3 regions of the Rathayibacter caricis DSM 15933 genome follow, and region 2 is predicted to be linked to each of the others. Evidence: predicted binding sites of a transcription regulator. Region 2 holds the regulator's gene; each other region holds the start of a gene.

Region 1 (6,300 bases), 2.1 Mb from region 2:
GCCCCGGTCGGCACCGTGACGCGCCAGGACCCGTCGGGCTCGGCTCAGGCGGGCACCGGCATCACGGTGTTCACCAGCAGCGGGAACCAGAAGACGGTGCCGGACGTGACGGGTCAGGACCTGGAGGCGGCGAAGGCCGCTTTCGGGGCCGCCGGATTCACGCAGATCACGCTGTCCTGCACCGAGGCCGGCGATGCGCCGGACACCGGGAAGGTGACCGGTCAGGAGCCGGCGGGCGGCTCCTCCGTCGCCCCGGACGCAGCCCTGAAGGTCTCGATCACCGCGAAGAAGTGCCCCTGACGGGGTGACTCCCAGGCGCTGAGACCCTCTCGGGGGCGCAGAACTACTGCCCGCGCCCCCGGATCGCCCCGACGATCGCGACCACCGCGAAGTGCACGATGAGCGCCGCGATGCCGAAGCACGCCAGCGCCCCGCTCGCCTCGGCGTAGGGCCGTGCCGCGTCGGTCATCGACCCCGGAGTGACGACGTCGAGCGCGAAGAAGCCGACGGCGAGCCCGAAGCAGACGAGCGAGATCCAGAGCAGGGCGCGGATCGCGCGACCGACCGGGTCGTAGTAGCGCGGGTTCGACATCGGGCCTCCGGTTCTCGTGCTCTCCCGTGTCTATCCGCCGGAGCGGGCCCGCGCAAGCGGCCCGGCGCACACCACGACGCCCCGGCTCCCGAGGTGAGGGAGCCGGGGCGTCGGCGGGTGGCGGGCTAGGCCGCCAGCGGCATCCGCGACGAGGACGTCACGACCAGCTCGCCGCCGACCGCGTCGACGTGCACCGCGCCTCCGTCGGTCACGTCACCGCTCACGAACAGGTCGGCGATGCGATCGTCGACCGAGCGCTGCACGAGGCGGCGGAGCGGACGGGCTCCGTACTGCGGCTCGTAGCCGTGCTCCGCGAGCCAGTCGATCGCCGACTCCGTGACCTCGAGCGACACCTCGCGCGGCGCGAGACGGGCCCGCGTCGCGTCGAGCACGATGCCCACGATCTCGCGGAGCTGCTCGCGACCGAGCTTGCGGAACAGCACGATCTCGTCGATGCGGTTGAGGAACTCGGGCCGCATCGCCTCGCGGAGCCGGCCCATGACGCGGTCGCGCAGGTCCTTCCCCGAGGCGAAGCCCTCGGCCGACGCGTCGCTCTGCGCGACGAAGCCGAGCGCGCCGGAACGCGAGGCCAGGAACTCCGACCCCAGGTTCGAGGTCATGATGATCACCGTGTTGCGGAAGTCGACCGTGCGGCCCTGACCGTCGGTCAGACGCCCGTCGTCGAGCACCTGCAGGAGCAGGTTGAACACGTCGGGGTGCGCCTTCTCGATCTCGTCGAACAGCACGACGGAGTAGGGGTTCCGCCGCACGCGCTCGGTGAGCTGGCCGGCCTCGTCGTAGCCGACGTACCCGGGAGGGGCGCCGACCAGCCGCGAGACGGTGTGCCGCTCGCCGAACTCGCTCATGTCGAAGCGGATCACGGACTGCTCGTCGGCGAAGAGCGAGCCGGCCAGCGTGCGCGCCAGCTCGGTCTTGCCGACGCCCGTCGGACCGAGGAACAGGAACGAGCCGACGGGACGCGAGGCGTCGCCGAGGCCGGTCCGGCTGCGGCGGACGGCGCGCGCGACCGCGGTCACCGCGTCGTCCTGGCCGATGACGCGCCGGTGCAGCTCGTCCTCGAGGTGCGCGAGCCGCTCGCGCTCCCCCTCCGTCAGGCGCGACACGGGGATGCCCGTGGCGCGGGCCACGACGGCCGCGATCTCCGTCTCGCCCACCTCGGCCCCGGTCGTCGCGCGTCCGGTCGAGGTCGCGGCGTCGAGCTGTGCCTGCACCGAGGAGATCTCGTCGCGCAGTCGCGACGCCTCCTCGTAGTGCTCGGCCGAGACGGCCGCGTTCTTGTCGCCCTCGAGCACCGCGAGGCGCTCGAGCAGGGCCGCGGTGTCGACTCCGGCGCCCAGCGAGAGGCGGAGGCGCGCACCGGCCTGGTCGATCAGGTCGATCGCCTTGTCGGGCAGCACGCGGTCCGGCAGGTAGCGGTCCGACAGCTCCACGGCGGCGCGCAGGGCGTCGTCGGTGAAGCTCACGCGGTGGTGCTCCTCGTAGGCCTGACGCAGTCCGTGCAGGATCGCGATCGCGTCCTCCACAGACGGCTCGCCCACGCGGACGGGCTGGAAGCGGCGCTCGAGCGCCGGGTCCTTCTCGATCGTGCGGTACTCCTTGAGTGTGGTCGCTCCCACCAGGTGCAGCTCGCCGCGGGCCAGCCGGGGCTTGAGGATGTTGCCCGCGTCCATGCCGCCCTCGCCGGCACCACCGGCGCCGACGACGGTGTGCACCTCGTCGATGAAGACGATCAGCTCGCCCGAGCGGGCCGCGATCTCGTCCATCGTCTTCGTCAGGCGCTCCTCGAAGTCGCCGCGGTAGCGGGTGCCGGCGAGCATGCCGGGGAGGTCGAGGGAGACGACGCGCTTGTCGCGCAGCTGCTCCGGGACCTCGCCCGCCACGATCGCGCGGGCCAGGCACTCGACGATCGCGGTCTTGCCGACGCCGGCCTCCCCGACGAGCACCGGGTTGTTCTTGGTGCGCCGGCTGAGGATCTCGATGGTCTGCTCGATCTCGTCGGCGCGGCCGATCACCGGGTCGAGCTTCCCGTCGCGGGCGAGCTGCGTGAGGTCGGTGCCGTACGTGTCGAGCATCGGCGTCTCGGAGGCAGGCGTGCCGGTCTCCTGCTGCTGCTCCGGACCGGTGGTGACGGTCTCGCGCAGTCCCTGGGTGAGCGCCTCCGCCGTCACGCCGGCACGCGCCAGGACCTGCCCGGCGGGCGCGTCCTGACCGAGCACGAGCGCGAAGAAGAGGTGCTCGGGGTCGATGTAGGTCGATCCGCTCGAGCGGGCGACCTGGTAGCTGTGGAACAGCGCCCGCTGGGCGCTGGGCGTGATGGTGGCGGCGTTCGGCGACGCCTGCCCTTCGGCGGCCTGCGGCAGGCGCGCCTCCGTCGCGGTCGCGATCGCGCCGGGGTCGACGCCGATGCGCCGGACGGCCTGCGCGACGGCCTCGTCGTCGACGAGGACGCGCAGCACGTGCAGCGCGTCGAGCTCGGTCTGGCCGCGCTCGAGGGCGAAGCGTCCTGCGGACTGCAGGATGCTCTGGGTACGGGCGGTGAGGAATCGGCTGAGGTCGATGGACCGCGCCGCGCGGGCGCGCTCACCGTCGAGGTAGCGGGCGAGGAAGTCGTCGAACGAGCTCGCTCCGGCCTCGTTGAAGTTGTCGGGCACCAGTCCTCCTGAAGAGTTGAGTCACTTGCACTCAAGTTCAACGCGGAGGGGCGGATCCTATTCCCGGGTCTTCGCTGTACAGCTCCCCCCGCCCTCGGTACCGTCGAGTCATGAGCAGTGACGGAGGAGAGGTGCGTGCGCAGGAGCGCGCGAGACCGACGGCTCCGTCGCTGCAGGAGCTGCGAGCGCACCGCGAGGAACTGCTCGACCTGGCGTCTCGCTCCGGGATCACCTCGGTCGCCGTCTTCGGTTCGGTCGCGCGCGGCACATCGACGAGCGGCAGCGACATCGACCTGATCGTCGACGCCGAACCCGGCACGAGCTACTTCTCCCTCGCGGCCTTCGCTCTCGGCGCGGAAGCGCTTCTCGGTCGCTCCGTCGACGCCGTCTTCCGGTCAGGTCTGCGTCGAGGACGAGACGACGCCGTGCTCCGCGATGCGGTGCCTCTGTGACGGACCGATCGGCACGCTGGCTCGACCTGATCGTCGAGGACTGCGCGAGAGCCCAGGCCCTCGTCGATCGCGGGCGGGACGCCTTCGACGCGGACCCCGCACTCCCTCTGGCGTTCGAGGCGCTCGCGAATCGGATCGGCGACCTCGCGAAGCGGCTCGCGCACGACGATCCGCAGCGCTTCTCGGAAGCACTGTGGTCGATCGCCGCGAAAAACCGGGACTTCATCGTCCACCACTACGACGTCGTGGATCGCGACCGACTCTGGCTCACGGTGGCGACGGATTTCCCATCCGTCGCCGATCTCGCCCGCTCGAAGCGGGGCGAGAGCCGACTCGGTGATTGACAGCCGCGGGTGCTGAGCACGTGGAGATCGAGTTCGCCGCCGTCGTCGTCTTCTGGCGAGGGCCGGCGCCCTGGCACTTCGTGCGGGTTCCGGAGGAGCACGTCCCGGCGATCGCGGACGCCGCAGCGCACGTGTCCTACGGCTGGGGAATGATCCCCGCGACGGTCGTGCTCGGCTCGAGCACTTGGAGCACGTCGCTTTGGCCGAAGGACGGCGGCTACCTGGTGCCGCTCAAGACCGCGGCGCGCCGGGCGGAAGGCGTCGAGGTCGACTCCGCCGTCACCGTTCGCCTGCGCATCTGACGCCTCCCGGACGAGCGAGAGGGCACGACCGGAGTCGTGCCCTCTCTGTGCGCCGACGCGCCTTTCCTCCGGGGTGGGAGCTCTAGGGGACCGTGTAGCCGGCGGCGCGGAACATCTCGTACCACTCGGCCCGGGTCAGGGGGATGTCGGAGCCGAGTGCCGCGTCGTGCACGCGCTGCTCGTTGGTGGTGCCGAGCACGACCTGCATGTTCGCGGGGTGGCACGTGATCCATGCGGTCGCGATCGCGATCGCGGGCACGTCGTACTGCGCGGCGAGGCGGTCGATCACGGCGTTGAGCTCCGTGTACGCGGGGTTGTCGAGGAAGACGCCGGTGAAGAAGCCCGCCTGGAACGGCGACCACGCCTGCACGGTGATGTCGTTGAGACGGCAGTAGTCGACGATGCCGCCGTCGCGCATGATCGACTGGTCGAGCGCCGCCATGTTCGACGCGACTCCCTGCGCGATCAGCGGAGCGTGCGTGACCGAGAGCTGCAGCTGGTTCGCCACGATCGGCTGGTTCAGCGACTTCTTCAGCAACTCGATCTGGAACGGCGTGTGGTTCGAGACGCCGAAGTGCGTCACCTTGCCGGCGGCGTGCAGCTCGTCGAAGGCGCGGGCGACCTCGTCCGGCTCGACGAGCGCGTCGGGGCGGTGCAGGAGCAGCACGTCGATGCGGTCGGTCCGAAGAGCCTTCAGCGACCCCTCGACGGACTCGACGATGTGCTCGTAGGAGAAGTCGAAGTACGGGCCGTCGCCGACGATGCCGCACTTGGTCTGCAGCACGATCTCGTCGCGCTGGGACGGGGTGAGCTGCATCGCCTCGGCGAAGCGCTCCTCGCAGTGGTGCACGGCGTTGCCGTAGACGTCGGCGTGGTCGAAGAAGTCGATGCCGGAGTCGCGCGCGGTGCGCACGAGATCGCGGATGGCGTCGTCGATCATGTCGGGGATGCGCATGAGGCCGAGGACGACGTTCGGGGATTCGATGCCGGAGGCACCGAGGGGGACGTGCTTCAAGGGGGACTCCTTCGTCGGGTACTCCCCCACGGTAGGGGGGGCGGCTGAGTGGCGTCCAACAGCGGGTGCTGGTGCGATTCATGCGACGGAGTGGTCAATCCGGACGCTTGCTCGTCCCCCATCCCGGTGGCAGGGTGCCGTCATGACGATCGAGGTGCGCCCGGCGTCCGTCTTCGACGACGTCGCGACGATGAACGGGCCGAAGCGAGCGGATGCGAGCGTGTGCTGGTGCCTGAGCTACCGGCTGCGCTCCTCCACCGAGAACACCTCACTCCGCGGTCCTGCGCGGGGCGAACGGATGCGCGAACTGGTGGCGCAGGATCCCCCGCCGGGCGTGCTCGCCTACGACGGCGACGAGGTGGCGGGCTGGGCCGCCGTGCACCGCCACGCCGACACGAGCTACGCGAAGAACCGCAGGATCCCGCACGTCGACGACCTCGATGTGTGGACCGTCTGGTGCATCCGCGTCCGCCCGGGCTTCCGCCGCCGCGGCATCTCGCACGCCCTGCTCGCGGGAGCCGTCGACTTCGCTCGGTCTCACGGCGCTCCGGCGATCGAGGGCTACCCGGTCGACAACCACGGCGCGACGGTCGAGCAGACAATGGCGTACGTCGGGACCCGCGCCCTCTTCGAGCGCGCCGGCTTCTCCTGGGCAGCCGATACCACCTCCGTGCTGAACGGCTTCCCGCGGGTGCTGATGCGCCTGCCGCTCTGACATACCACGGCGATATGATGCGGTCGTGAACCTCGACCGCCTCCCTCTCGGTGCCGTCCTGCGGCGCGCCCGCGAGGACGTCGCGATGTCCCAGACGGCGCTCGCGGCCGCCGCCGGCCTGCGCCAGCCGAACATCGCCGCGATCGAAGCCGGGTCGCGACGCCCGAGCCCGGAACTGCTCGAGCGAGTCCTCCGGGCCGCCCGGCTC
Region 2 (6,300 bases):
GGGACCAGCGCGTCGTCGACCACCTCGTCAAGCGCTTCAAGGACTCCACCGGCGTCAACGTGTCGAAGGACAAGATCGCCCGTCAGCGCCTCAAGGAGGCTGCGGAGCAGGCGAAGAAGGAGCTCTCCTCGAGCACCTCGACCAGCATCCAGCTGCCCTACCTCTCGCTCACCGAGAACGGCCCGGCGAACCTCGACGAGACGCTGACCCGCGCCAAGTTCGAGGAGCTCACCAGCGACCTCATCGAGCGCACCCGCAAGCCGTTCACCGACGTCATCGCCGAGGCGGGCGTCAAGGTCGAGGACATCGCGCACGTCGTCCTCGTCGGCGGATCGACCCGCATGCCGGCCGTCGCCGAGCTCGTCAAGAAGCTCACGGGCGGCAAGGAGCCCAACAAGGGCGTCAACCCGGACGAGGTCGTCGCCGTCGGCGCCGCCCTGCAGGCCGGTGTCCTCAAGGGCGAGCGCAAGGACGTCCTCCTCATCGACGTCACCCCGCTGTCGCTGGGCATCGAGACCAAGGGAGGGATCATGACCAAGCTCATCGAGCGCAACACCGCGATCCCGACCAAGCGGAGCGAGACCTTCACCACGGCCGACGACAACCAGCCGTCCGTCGCGATCCAGGTCTTCCAGGGCGAGCGCGAGTTCACCCGCGACAACAAGAACCTGGGCACCTTCGAGCTCACCGGCATCGCGCCGGCGCCCCGCGGCATCCCGCAGGTCGAGGTCACCTTCGACATCGACGCCAACGGCATCGTGCACGTGTCCGCGAAGGACAAGGGCACCGGCAAGGAGCAGTCGATGACGATCACCGGCGGCTCGTCGCTGCCGAAGGACGACATCGAGCGCATGGTCCGCGAGGCCGAGGAGCACGCCGCCGAGGACAAGGCCCGCCGCGAGGCCGCCGAGATCCGCAACAACGCCGAGACCCTCGCCTACTCGATCGACAAGCTGATCAAGGAGAACGAGGAGAAGCTGCCCGAGGACGTCAAGTCCGAGGTCCAGGGCGACGTCGATGCGCTGAAGACCGCGCTCGCCGGAGACGACGACGCCGCGGTGAAGACCGCGTTCGACGCCCTCAACGCCTCGCAGACCAAGCTCGGCCAGGCGATCTACTCGCAGGACCAGGCCGCGCAGAGCGCCCCGCAGGACGCTCCCGCCGACGGTGACAAGAAGGACGACGAGGACATCGTCGACGCCGAGGTCATCGACGACGACGAGCCGAAGGACGCCAAGTGACGGCCGGCGAGCAGGACCAGGAGCCGACCGAGGGCGCTCCCGAGCAGGAGCCGACCACCGGAGCCGAGGCGGCGCAGGCCGCTCAGGACACCGAGGGTCTGATCGAGGCCGAGGGCCCGGACGTCGAGACGACGCTCTCGGACGCCGACCTCTCGTTCCTCTCGGGCCAGTCCGACGCCGAGACGCTCGCTGCGGAGCACCTCGCCGACCTCCAGCGGGTCACCGCGGAGTACGCGAACTACCGCAAGCGCACGGAGTCGAACCGGCAGGCCGAGAAGGAGCGGGCCATCGGCGACGCGGTGAAGGTCATCCTCCCCGTGCTCGACGACCTCGACCGCGCCGAGAAGCACGGCGACCTGCCCGAGGGCGGCCCCTTCACCGCCATCGCGCAGAAGCTGCGCGGCGGGACCGAGAAGCTCGGTCTGGTGAAGACCGGTGCCGTCGGGGACCTGTTCGACCCGAACATCCACGAGGCGATCTTCCAGCAGCCCACTCCGGGCGCCGAGACCTCCACGGTCGCGGACGTCGTCGAGGCGGGCTACTACCTCGGAGGCACGCTCCTGCGCGCCGCCAAGGTGGTCGTCGCGGTCCCCGCCGACTGACACCCTCCGCACCACCGCGTGGGACCCCGCTCCTCCCGCCGCTCCCGGCGGATCCGGGAGCGGGGTCCCTCGCCGCACTCGACACAGGAAGAGGCACATGGCCAGCCAGGATTGGTTCGACAAGGACTTCTACAAGGTCCTCGGCGTGTCCAAGGACGTCTCCGCGGCGGATCTGAAGAAGACCTACCGCAAGCTCGCGCGGCAGTTCCACCCGGACTCGAACCCGGGCGACGCCCGCGCGGAGGCGCGCTTCAAGGAGATCAGCGAGGCGTACACCGTCCTCTCGGACGCGGATCAGCGCAAGGAGTACGACCAGATCCGCGCGATGGGCGGCGGAGCGCGCTTCACCGCGGGCGGACAGCCCGGCGGCTTCGATGACGTGTTCGGCAACGTCTTCGGCCAGGGCGGGCGCTCCGGATACAGTGCCCAGCAGGGCCCGCCTCCCGGCTTCGAGGACCTCCTCGGCGGGATGTTCGGCGGCGCCGGCGGCCGCTTCGGCCAGCCCAGCGGCGGGTACCGCGGCTTCGGCGGCCCGCAGAAGGGCGCCGACCTCACGGCCAGCACCACCATCGACTTCCTCACCGCGACCCGCGGCGACACCGTGCAGCTGCAGACCGGCGAGGGGCGACCGCTCTCGGTCCGCATCCCGGCCGGAGTGGCCGACCAGCAGAAGATCCGCGTCCGCGGCAAGGGGCGGCCGAGCCCCGACGGAGGCGAGCCCGGCGATCTGGTGCTCACCGTCGCCGTCCGCAAGCACCCCGTCTTCGAGCGCGACGGACTGAACCTCCGCGTGAACGTCCCGGTCACCTTCGTCGAGGCCGTGTTCGGCGCGACGATCGAGGTGCCGACCCTCGGGGGAGAGCCCGTCAAGCTGCGGGTCGCTCCCGGAACGCCCAGCGGACGCGTGCTGCGCGTCAAGGGGCGCGGCGTCGAGACGGGCAAGGGCACCGGCGATCTGCTGGCCATCGTCCAGGTGGCGGTCCCCGATCACCTGTCGGCCGCGGCCAAGGCCGCGCTCGAGGCCTACGCGGCCGCCGAGCCCGCCGAGAACCCCCGCGAGGACCTCCTGGAGAAGGCCCGCTACTAGAGCGCACGAGTGCGACGGGCCGAGAGGCCGGAGAGGAGGCGGTGGTGGACGAGAACACCCCCGTGTTCGCGATCGCGGTCGCCGCCGACCTCGCCGGCATGCACCCGCAGACCCTCCGGCAGTACGACCGGCTCGGACTCGTCCGGCCGACCCGCACCGCGGGCAAGTCGCGCCGCTACTCCATGCGCGACGTCGTCCAGCTGCGCGAGGTCGCACGGCTGTCCTCCGAGGGGGTCTCCCTCGAGGGCATCGCGAGGATCCTCCAGCTCGAGAACCAGGTGCAGTCGCTGTCCCAGCGGGTGCGCGAACTCGAGTCGGCCCTGGCCGACGAGCTCCTCAACCGGCCGGGGCGCCGCGTCTTCGCGGCGGGACTCGAGGGCGACGTGGTGACCCTGCGTCACGGCACGCGCGCGCAGCGTCGCACCGAGGTCGTCGTGTGGCGCCCGGTTCCTCGCCCGCGCGACGAGGCGGCACCGGACGACGACGAGCCGGACGGCCTGTGATCGGGGTACTCTGACCGTCGCGCCCGGCACCGTCGCCGGGTCGCCCGCCCGCTCGCCGCGGTCGCGGTGAGACGAGGAGGACCCGTGGTCGAGGACAACCAGCGAGACGACACCGTCGAGAGGCGGTCCGGGCGCGAGGCCGACCCCCAGGACGACGCGCGATCCGCCGATCGGCGCGCCCCCGTGGTCCCGGACAACGGCTACAGCCGCGAGTCCTACGCGATCCACGCCACCCGCACCGAGCTGCCGCTCTTCTCGAACGCGCTGCAGGGCAGCCGCGACGACGCCCGCTGGCTGTCCTCGCTCTCGAGCGTGCTCGGCTCCGGCGATCCCGAGGCCGCCGCTGTCGCGGCGCAGGCCGCGATCGAGCGCCGCCGGCGCCGGAGCGACGAGTCGGGCGCCTAGCGCCGGTCGCGCGAGGGCGTCAGTCGCGCGCCCGAGCGCTCACGTACCGCCGGTCGAGCCGCGAGCCGACGCGGCCCCTCGTCGCCCGCTGCAGCAGATCGGAGCCGCGCGCGAGCATCTCGCCGCCCAGCGGCAGACCGCGCACGAGCCCGCGCACCTCGACGCGCTCGGCGTCGGTGTAGCCGAGCAGCACGTAGAGGCCCACGACGGCCATGGCCGCGATCGTGGCCACCCTGCCGGGCAGCTGGTCGAGGATCCCGCCGTTGCCCTCGACGGGCTCGGCGAGGGTCACGCACATCAGGAAGATCGTCGCGTATACCGCGAGGTGCACGTGGACCGTCCTCCACGGGCGCGCGAGCGCGGCGACGGGCAGGATCCAGAGGGCGTACCACGGGTGGATCGCCGAGGACGCGGTCACGAACGCCAGCAGGGCGGTCGCGAGCCGCGCCACCGGATCGATCGAGCGGCGCGTCAGCATCAGCCACCCCGCGACGACTCCGGCGAGCGTGAGCACCAGCAGCTTCACGAGGGTGACGGCCGCGGCGGGGTCGTGCCCCGTCAGCTCGACGGAGGTCGAGACGAGGATCGAGACGAGCGACATCGGCGCGTACCAGTGCATGATCGTGCCGGGAACGATCATCGCCGCGACCCAGCCCACTCCGACTCCGACGGCGAAGCCCGCCGCCACGACGAGCCCGAGGGCGCCGAGACCCGTCCAGAGCCAGGCGCGCACCCGCTCCCGCAGGCTCGCGTCGCGCCGCAGCCAGAGCAGCGCGACCACCGGCAGGGCGATCACGGCGACCGGCTTCACCGCGATCGCCGCGCCCATCAGCACGACGGCGAGCACTCTACGGTCGGTGCTCGCATAGAACAGCGACGCGAGGATCAGCGCCAGCATCACCGAGTCGTTGTGCCCGGCGACGACGAAGAGGACGAGCGTGAGCGGATTCGCGACGACGGTCCACGCGGTCAGCGGGACGGAGAGGCCGCGCAACCGGGCCAGCCGCAGCGCGTAGACGGCCATGACGACGACTCCGGCCACCGACACGGCCCGCAGCATGGCGACCGAGAGCTCGGGGGAGGACCAGCCGGCCAGCTGGACCACGGTCCTCTCTGCCAGGAGGTACAGGGGGCCGTAAGGGGTCGGCGAATCGGCCCAGACGGGATCGACGCCGAGGATGAACCAGCCGGGCAGTGTCGCGACGCCGTTCGAGTAGGGATCGATCCCCTGGACCATCAGCCGCCCCTGCGCCACGTACGAGAACATGTCGCGGCTGAACAGGGGGACGGCGATCAGCAGGGGCGCGCACCACGAGAGCGCCGCGACGAGGATCGTGCGCAGCGCGCGCGGGTCCCCGCTCCGCGCCGTCGAGCGGAGCCGCAGCCACGCGAGCAGCAGGAGCAGTCCGCCGCCGAGCACGGCGATGGCGCAGATCTCGGTGAGGGAGGCGGTCGAGCGCAGGGTCGCGATGAGGGGCCACTGCCGGATCGGCGAGTCGCCGGGCAGGTACCCGACGCCGAGCGAGCCGACCAGGATCGCGCTGGAGGCGACCGTGCCCATCGCCAGCGGGGCGACGCGCGACGCGTGCTGCGCGAGTCGGCGGGCTCGGAGCGGGACGCGGGAGGTCCGCTCCGACGCCTCGACCGCGCCTGGTCGTCCGGTCGTCACCTGTGCAGCCATCGCAGCCACGCTAGGCGACCGCTCTTCGAAACGGATGGACGTGGCGTGAACGGTTGACCTCCGCCGTTCTCAGGCGCTAGTCGGCTCCGGCACGGCTTCGGCGAAGCGGAGCTGGTTCCCGAACGGGTCGATCACCTCGAGGGAGAAGCCGAAGGGCGTCCGGGTGATGCGCGGGTTCAGGTACGGGTAGGCCTTGGCGTCGAGCTCGGCGTGCAGCTCGCGCACCCCGCGCAGCGACACGTGCAGGGCCGCTCCGGGGCTGCCGTCGCGATGGTGCTCGCTGAGGTGCAGGCGCAGGCCCGAGCGCGACACCTGGAGGTAGAGGGGAGCGTCGCGGCCCGCGCGGTGCTCCCAGTCGACGGTGAAGCCGAGGTAGTCGACGTAGAACTCGCCCGCCTTTGCGACCGAGAAGATGCGCAGGATCGGGACCGCCGCCTCCATCCGCACCGCTTCGAGCCGCGAGGCCCCGCCCGGCGTCGACTCTTCCCGTGCGCGTCGTCTCGTCTCCACGGCACGAGGCTAGCCGTCGGCGCGGAGCGACGGCGGCGGCGGCCGTCTCCGAGCGCGGCGGGCTCGGCGGGCCGGGCGCGTCGCCGTCTCAGTCGACGAGATCCAGCAGCCGGAGGCGCTCGAGCGTCGCCACGCCCGCAGGCGGGCACCGGTGCGCGTCGGCCGTCCCGATCCAGTGCAGCGAGTCGATCTCGGCGCTCGGCGAGGGCTCGCCCGCCAGCTCCGCGAGGTACACCCGCATGTGCACCTCGCGGCCCTCCGGCTCGCCGTG
Region 3 (6,300 bases), 350 kb from region 2:
GGCACGGGTCCCGAGGACCGCGGCGACGTCTCCGTAGGCCATCACGTGCCCGCGAGGGATCGAGTCGACGACGGCCAGCACGGCCGTGACGAAGTCGGGTGCGCCTCCGGCTCCTGGGTCGATCCGGTCGGACGATCCGTCGCGAGGATCCCGAGGGGTCAGAGCTTCAGAGCCCCGATGTTCTCGCCGTACGGGGTCTCGCCGACGACCTCGAAGCCGACCCAGCGGAAGAACTGGTCGGGACCGTCCTCGCCGGACTCCCAGATCACGGTGAGGGTGTCGAAGCCCCGGCTGCGCGCCTCGTCGGCGGCGGCGCGGACGGCGAAGGTGCCGACTCCGCGGCCCTGCTTCGCCGCGTCGATGTTGATGCGCCAGATGCAGCTGCGGAACTCCTCCGCGGCGTTCTCGTCGAAGTGCGCGTGGAGGAATCCGACGAGCTCGTCGCCGTCGAGGATCGCGCGCTGCCAGGCGGCTCCGGGATCGATCACGGCCGCGGCGGCGGAGTAGGAGACGGGCGCAACGAACTGCTCCTGGCCGGGTTTGAGGCTCAGGCCGTTGACGGCGGAGATGTTCGAGGCCGACAGCTCTTCCAGACGCAGTGCACTCATGCGGTCAATCTAGCGGGCCGGTCGGCGGGCGGCATCCTCCGGGCGGACGAGGTGTCGTCCGGCGACCCGGCCGCTCCCCGGAACTCTCTCGACGTCGAGACAGTTGGCCCCTCGGGTAAGCTGGCTGAGGCCGTGTGACGCGGCCGAGAGCCGCCCGTCCCGCGCAGAGGCGGGGCGCTTCACGAGACCATGGGAGAGCAATGTCCAAGATCAAGGTTGAGGGAACCGTCGTCGAGCTCGACGGCGACGAGATGACGCGGATCATCTGGCAGAAGATCAAGGACACCCTCATCCACCCGTACCTCGACGTGAACCTCGAGTACTACGACCTCGGCATGGAGCACCGCGACGCGACCGACGACCAGGTCACGATCGACGCGGCGCACGCCATCCAGAAGCACGGCGTGGGCGTCAAGTGCGCGACCATCACGCCCGACGAGGCGCGGGTCGAGGAGTTCGGCCTGAAGAAGATGTGGAAGTCGCCCAACGGCACGATCCGCAACATCCTCGGCGGCGTGATCTTCCGCGAGCCGATCATCATCTCGAACATCCCGCGCCTCGTGCCGGGCTGGAACAAGCCGATCATCATCGGCCGCCACGCCTTCGGCGACCAGTACCGCGCCACGGACTTCGTCTTCAAGGGGAAGGGCACGCTCACCGTCGAGTTCACCCCCGAGGACGGCTCCGAGCCGATGAAGTTCGAGGTCTACAAGGCGCCCGACGACGGCATCGCGCAGGTCCAGTACAACCAGGACGCGTCGATCCGCGACTTCGCGCGCTCGTCGCTCAACTACGGGCTGACCCGCAACTACCCGGTCTACCTCTCGACGAAGAACACGATCCTGAAGGCCTACGACGGCCGCTTCAAGGACATCTTCGAGGAGATCTTCCAGACCGAGTTCAAGGAGCGCTTCGACGCCGCCGGTCTGACCTACGAGCACCGCCTCATCGACGATATGGTCGCCTCGGCCATGAAGTGGGAAGGCGGCTACGTCTGGGCCTGCAAGAACTACGACGGCGACGTGCAGTCCGACACCGTGGCGCAGGGCTTCGGCTCGCTCGGCCTCATGACCTCGGTCCTCTCGACGCCCGACGGCTCCGTCGTCGAGGCCGAGGCGGCGCACGGCACGGTCACGCGCCACTACCGCCAGCACCAGGCGGGCAAGCCCACCTCGACGAACCCGATCGCCTCGATCTACGCCTGGACGCGCGGCCTCGCGCACCGCGGCAAGCTCGACGGCAACCAGGAGCTCATCGACTTCTCGCTCGCGCTCGAGGACGTCGTCATCAAGACGGTCGAGTCCGGCAAGATGACGAAGGACCTCGCGCTGCTCGTCGGCCCCGACCAGGGCTGGCAGACGACGGAGGAGTTCCTCGCGACGCTCGACGAGAACCTCAAGGCGCGCATGTCGGCGTAGCCCGCCTCCGGCTCGCAGAGCACGCTTCGGCCCGCAGGATCCTCGGATCCCGCGGGCCGACCGCGTTCCCGGGGTCCGGAGGTGCTCAGAGCACGCGGGCGAGCCGATCCAGAGCCGCCATCGCGTCCGGCCCCGAGGGCATGAGCACGACGCTCGCGGCGCCGGCGTCGTGGAGCTGCGCGATCCGTGCACGGGCAGCCGAGGGGGTGCCGACGACCGCCAGCTGGTCGACCCACTCGTCGGGCAGGTCGCGGACGAAGGCGGCGCGATCGGCGCTCCGCTCGCGCAGGGCGCGGAACTCGGCCGCGAAGGGCAGCGGGTCGATGTGCGGCGCCCAGTCCGGCTCGCCGATCCACTCGAGGCCGGGGCGGACGAGGTCGCGCGCCGCCGAGGCGTCGTCGTCGACCGCGGCCACGTTGTAGGCGACCACGCGGCCGGCCGTGCCGAGGTGCCCGCGCGCGGTGGCGAGGTACTCCGGAGTCACCGGCTCGGCGAGCACGACGCCGTCGGCGATGCGGCCGGCCAGCTCGAGCGAGCGGGGTCCGCGGACGCCGGCGAGCAGCGGCGGGAGCACCGTCGGCGGGGTCTCGAGGCGGAGCGAGTCGACCGCGACGTAGCGGCCGTCGCGCGTCGTCTCCTCGCCCGAGAGCAGGGAGCGGACGGCGTCGAACTGCTCCTCGAGGAGCGTGAGGGGGCTGGCCGGCCAGATGCGCAGGCCGCGCATCCAGTGCGGCATGCCGTGACCGATGCCGGCGTGCACGCGGCCGGGGAACAGCTCGGCAAGCGTGCCCAGCTCCATGGCGGTGAACGCGGCGGCGCGGGCGGCGGCGGGCAGGATGCCGATGCCCACGACGATCCGCTCGGTCGCGGCGAGGACGGCCGCGGCCTGGGCGATGCCGCCGCGGAAGCCGAGGTCCTCGACGACCCAGAGCTCGTCGAAGCCCGCGGCCTCGGCGCGGCGGGCGTAGGGGAGGACCTGCGAGGCGGGGAGGTCGCGGGGGAGCAGGAGTCCGACGGCGGCGTCGGGAGTCGTGGCGCGCATGCTGCCAGCGTACGGCGGTGTGGCCGCACGCGACGGCGGGGCGGCCGCTCGCGCGCGCCGCCCCGCCGGAGGGTCCGAGCTACTCCGAGTGCGCCTCGCTCAGCTGCACCTGCTCGGGGTGCGAGGTCGAGACGACCTCGATCTTGCGGGAGCGCGCCTTCTCGGACACGGGGATCGTGACCGACAGCACGCCGTTGTCGTACGACGCCGAGATGCGCTCGGTGTCGACGCCCTGGCCCAGGCTCAGCTGGCGCACGAAGGTGGCCGACTGGCGCTCCCGGGTGATCCAGGTGACTCCGTCCCCGCTCGCGACGGTGCGCTGGGCGCGGATCGTGAGCAGCTGCCCGTCGACGTCCACATCGACGGAGCCGGGGTCGATGCCCGGCAGGTCGGCGGTGAGCACGTAGTGGTCACCGTCGCGGTACAGGTCGATCGGCATGCGGCGGGGGCCCTGGCCCGAGCCGAAGAGGGCGGAGGCGAAGCGGTCGAGCTCGCGGACGGGGTCGTAGGTGACGGCCATGGGAATCACTCCATTCGGTCTGGCAACGGATGAGTCTCAAGTTGAGCCGACTCGACTCAACTGCCTCGAATATAGCACTCGACCCCGGAGAGTGCCAACGGGAGGCGTCACCCTTTCAGGTACTTCGTTACCTGTTCGTAACAGAGCCCGGCAATCGAGTTCGTAGGGTCGTTTCTATGCGGGAACCGATCCGGTTCCCAGCGACTGCGAGTAGAGGACTTCGTTTGCCGATCCAGCCCTTCCACCCACCGAGAGTCCGACGCGCGGAGAGGCGGATCCTCGCGGGTCTCGCCGTCCTCGGTGTCGCCGCCTCCGCCGCCTTCGCCGCCACGGGCGCCAGCGCCGCCCCCGTGATCGGGAGCGCCTCCCTCGTCGGCGGCCTCTCGTCGCTGCAGAGCTTCGACGACGGCGACTACGTCGTCACCCTCGTCGAGCCGTCCGCCGCGACCTACGAGGGCACCGACGCCCGCTTCGCCCGCACCGCACCGGACGCCGGCGCGCAGCTGCAGGCGCGCTCCGCTCCGGTGGAGGACTACGCCGAGCACCTGGAGAAGCGCCAGGACGCCGTCGCCGCCGCGGTCGACGCGCGGATCGGCTACCACTACACGGTGGCCCTCAACGGCTTCTCGGCCACCCTCACCGGCGCGCAGGCGAGCGTGCTCGCGAACCGCAAGGACGTCGCGCAGGTGCGCGAGATCGAGGACCTCACCCTCGACCGGGCCCGCGGTGCCGCTCAGACCGCTCCGCTGGTCACGGCGGAGCCGGGCGCCGGCACTCCCGTGCCCGACACCGGGCAGCAGCGCTCGACCGACTTCCTCGGCCTCGAGGGCGAGGGCGGCGTCTGGAACGCGGTCGGCGGCGTCGACGCCGCGGGAGCGGGCATCGTCGTCGGTGTCATCGACTCCGGCATCGCGCCCGAGAACCCCTCGTTCGACGGTCCGCCCCTGGCCACGTCGCCGGGAGCCGCGCCGTACACGGACGGCGAGACCATCACCTACCGCAAGTCCGACGGCGGCGAGTTCGTCGGAGCGTGCGAGACCGGCTCCGACTCCTCCCAGCAGTGGGACGGCGACGAGTGCAGCCAGAAGCTGATCGGCGCGCGCTGGTTCCTCGGCGACTCCGAGAAGGTCGGCTCGGACGACAACCCCGAGTTCCTCTCGCCCCGCGACGCCGACGGGCACGGCTCGCACACCGCGAGCACCGCCGCCGGCAATGCCGACGTCGAGGCGAGCGTCGACGGCTACGACTACGGCACCATCTCGGGTGTCGCCCCGGCGGCGAAGGTCGCGGCCTACAAGGTCTGCTGGAACGGCGACGTCGAGGGCACGGACGACGACGACTTCTGCTCCGGCCCCGGCATCCTCGGTGCGATCGAGGCGGCCGTGACGGACGGCGTCGACGTGATCAACTTCTCGATCGGCGGCGGCTCCGCGACCTCCACGCTGACCCTCTACGACGAGGCGTTCCTGAACGCCGCGGCGGCGGGCGTCTTCGTGGCGGCCTCCGCGGGCAACTCGGGCCCCGACGCCTCGACCCTCGACCACGCCTCGCCGTGGTACACCACGGTCGCCGCGTCCTCGATCCCGTCGTACACGGCGACCGCCACCCTGGGTGACGGCCAGGCGTTCGTCGGCGGCTCCATCTCGGTCCACGAGGACCTGGAGGCTCCGCTGGTGAACAGCGCCGACGTCGCGCGCTCGGGCACCGAGATGCCCGAGATCTGCGCGCCCGGCACGCTGGACCCGGACAAGGTGAAGGGCGCCGTCGTGGCCTGCACCGCGGGCACCACCGCGCGCGTCTCCAAGTCGGCCGAGGTCGAGCGGGCCGGCGGCGTCGGCATGCTGCTGCTGAACCCGACCCCCAACGCGCTGCACGTCGACGACCACTCGGTCCCGACCATCCAGATCGACTCCCAGGCCTACGAGGCGATCACCGAGTACGCCTCCACCGACGGCGCGACCGTCGAGCTCAGCGAGGGCAACCTCACGGGCGCCGAGATCCCCGTCCCGCAGGTCGCCGGCTTCTCGTCGCGCGGCCCGGCCGAGGCCGACGGAACCGACGTGCTCAAGCCCGACCTCACGGCTCCCGGAGTCGCGATCCTCGCCGACTCCTTCAACGAGGAGGGCGACGACCCGGCCTTCGCGTTCGAGTCGGGGACCTCGATGTCCTCGCCGCACGTGGCGGGCCTCGCGGCGCTGATCCTCGGCGTCTCTCCGACCGCCTCCCCGTCGGCCGTGAAGTCGGCCATGATGACGACCGCGTACGACAGCGTCGACCAGGCGGGGAACCCCTCCACCGACGTCTTCGCGCAGGGCGCCGGACACGTCGACCCGACCGCCTTCCTGGACCCGGGACTGCTCTACGAGAGCGGCCCGACCGACTGGATCGCGTTCCTCAAGGGCGCGGGCTACGTGTTCGACCCCGACTTCGCGGTCGACGCCATCGACCCGTCCGACCTGAACCAGCCTTCGATCGCCATCGGCTCGCTCGCGGGCACGCAGACGGTCACGCGCACGGTCACCGCGACCGGTCCCGGCGTGTACACCGCCTCGATCGACGTGCCCGGGATCGATGCCGTCGTCTCGCCCCAGACCCTGACTTTCGGGGCGGCGGGCGAGAGCGCCGAGTACACGGTCACCTTCACGACCGAGGACGCCGGGCTCGCCGAGTTCGCGACGGGCTACCTCACCTGGACGAGCGCCGAGCACGAGG

What was found. Region 2 encodes HspR, which represses chaperone genes until heat shock. Its sites were predicted from a motif close to AAGTTGAGTCNNNNNGACTCAACTT; they were not measured.
Region 1: the regulator HspR is predicted to act here: its motif matches at 3,278-3,302, upstream of C1I63_RS17920 (ATP-dependent Clp protease ATP-binding subunit).
Region 3: the regulator HspR is predicted to act here: its motif matches at 3,627-3,651, upstream of C1I63_RS09855 (Hsp20/alpha crystallin family protein).

The regions. Positions count from the first base shown of each region.
Region 1 covers NZ_PZPL01000001.1:3,851,432-3,857,731, forward strand. Annotated here, with positions in the region: gene C1I63_RS17910 (transglycosylase domain-containing protein) at 1-300, shown strand, start outside; gene C1I63_RS17915 (hypothetical protein) at 344-592, opposite strand; gene C1I63_RS17920 (ATP-dependent Clp protease ATP-binding subunit) at 718-3,264, opposite strand; gene C1I63_RS17925 (nucleotidyltransferase family protein) at 3,375-3,716, shown strand; gene C1I63_RS17930 (HepT-like ribonuclease domain-containing protein) at 3,713-4,060, shown strand; gene C1I63_RS17935 (DUF1905 domain-containing protein) at 4,081-4,362, shown strand; gene C1I63_RS17940 (aldo/keto reductase) at 4,445-5,377, opposite strand; gene C1I63_RS17945 (GNAT family N-acetyltransferase) at 5,520-6,092, shown strand; gene C1I63_RS17950 (XRE family transcriptional regulator) at 6,118-6,300, shown strand, end outside.
Region 2 covers NZ_PZPL01000001.1:1,771,033-1,777,332, forward strand. Annotated here, with positions in the region: gene dnaK (molecular chaperone DnaK) at 1-1,241, shown strand, start outside; gene C1I63_RS08155 (nucleotide exchange factor GrpE) at 1,238-1,843, shown strand; gene C1I63_RS08160 (DnaJ C-terminal domain-containing protein) at 1,941-2,930, shown strand; gene C1I63_RS08165 (heat shock protein transcriptional repressor HspR) at 2,975-3,433, shown strand; gene C1I63_RS08170 (hypothetical protein) at 3,518-3,838, shown strand; gene mptB (polyprenol phosphomannose-dependent alpha 1,6 mannosyltransferase MptB) at 3,858-5,519, opposite strand; gene C1I63_RS08180 (glyoxalase superfamily protein) at 5,589-6,029, opposite strand; gene C1I63_RS08185 (NUDIX hydrolase) at 6,118-6,300, opposite strand, start outside.
Region 3 covers NZ_PZPL01000001.1:2,121,526-2,127,825, forward strand. Annotated here, with positions in the region: gene C1I63_RS09835 (MGMT family protein) at 1-81, opposite strand, end outside; gene C1I63_RS09840 (GNAT family N-acetyltransferase) at 159-608, opposite strand; gene C1I63_RS09845 (NADP-dependent isocitrate dehydrogenase) at 809-2,026, shown strand; gene C1I63_RS09850 (LLM class flavin-dependent oxidoreductase) at 2,112-3,068, opposite strand; gene C1I63_RS09855 (Hsp20/alpha crystallin family protein) at 3,148-3,588, opposite strand; gene C1I63_RS09860 (S8 family serine peptidase) at 3,813-6,300, shown strand, end outside.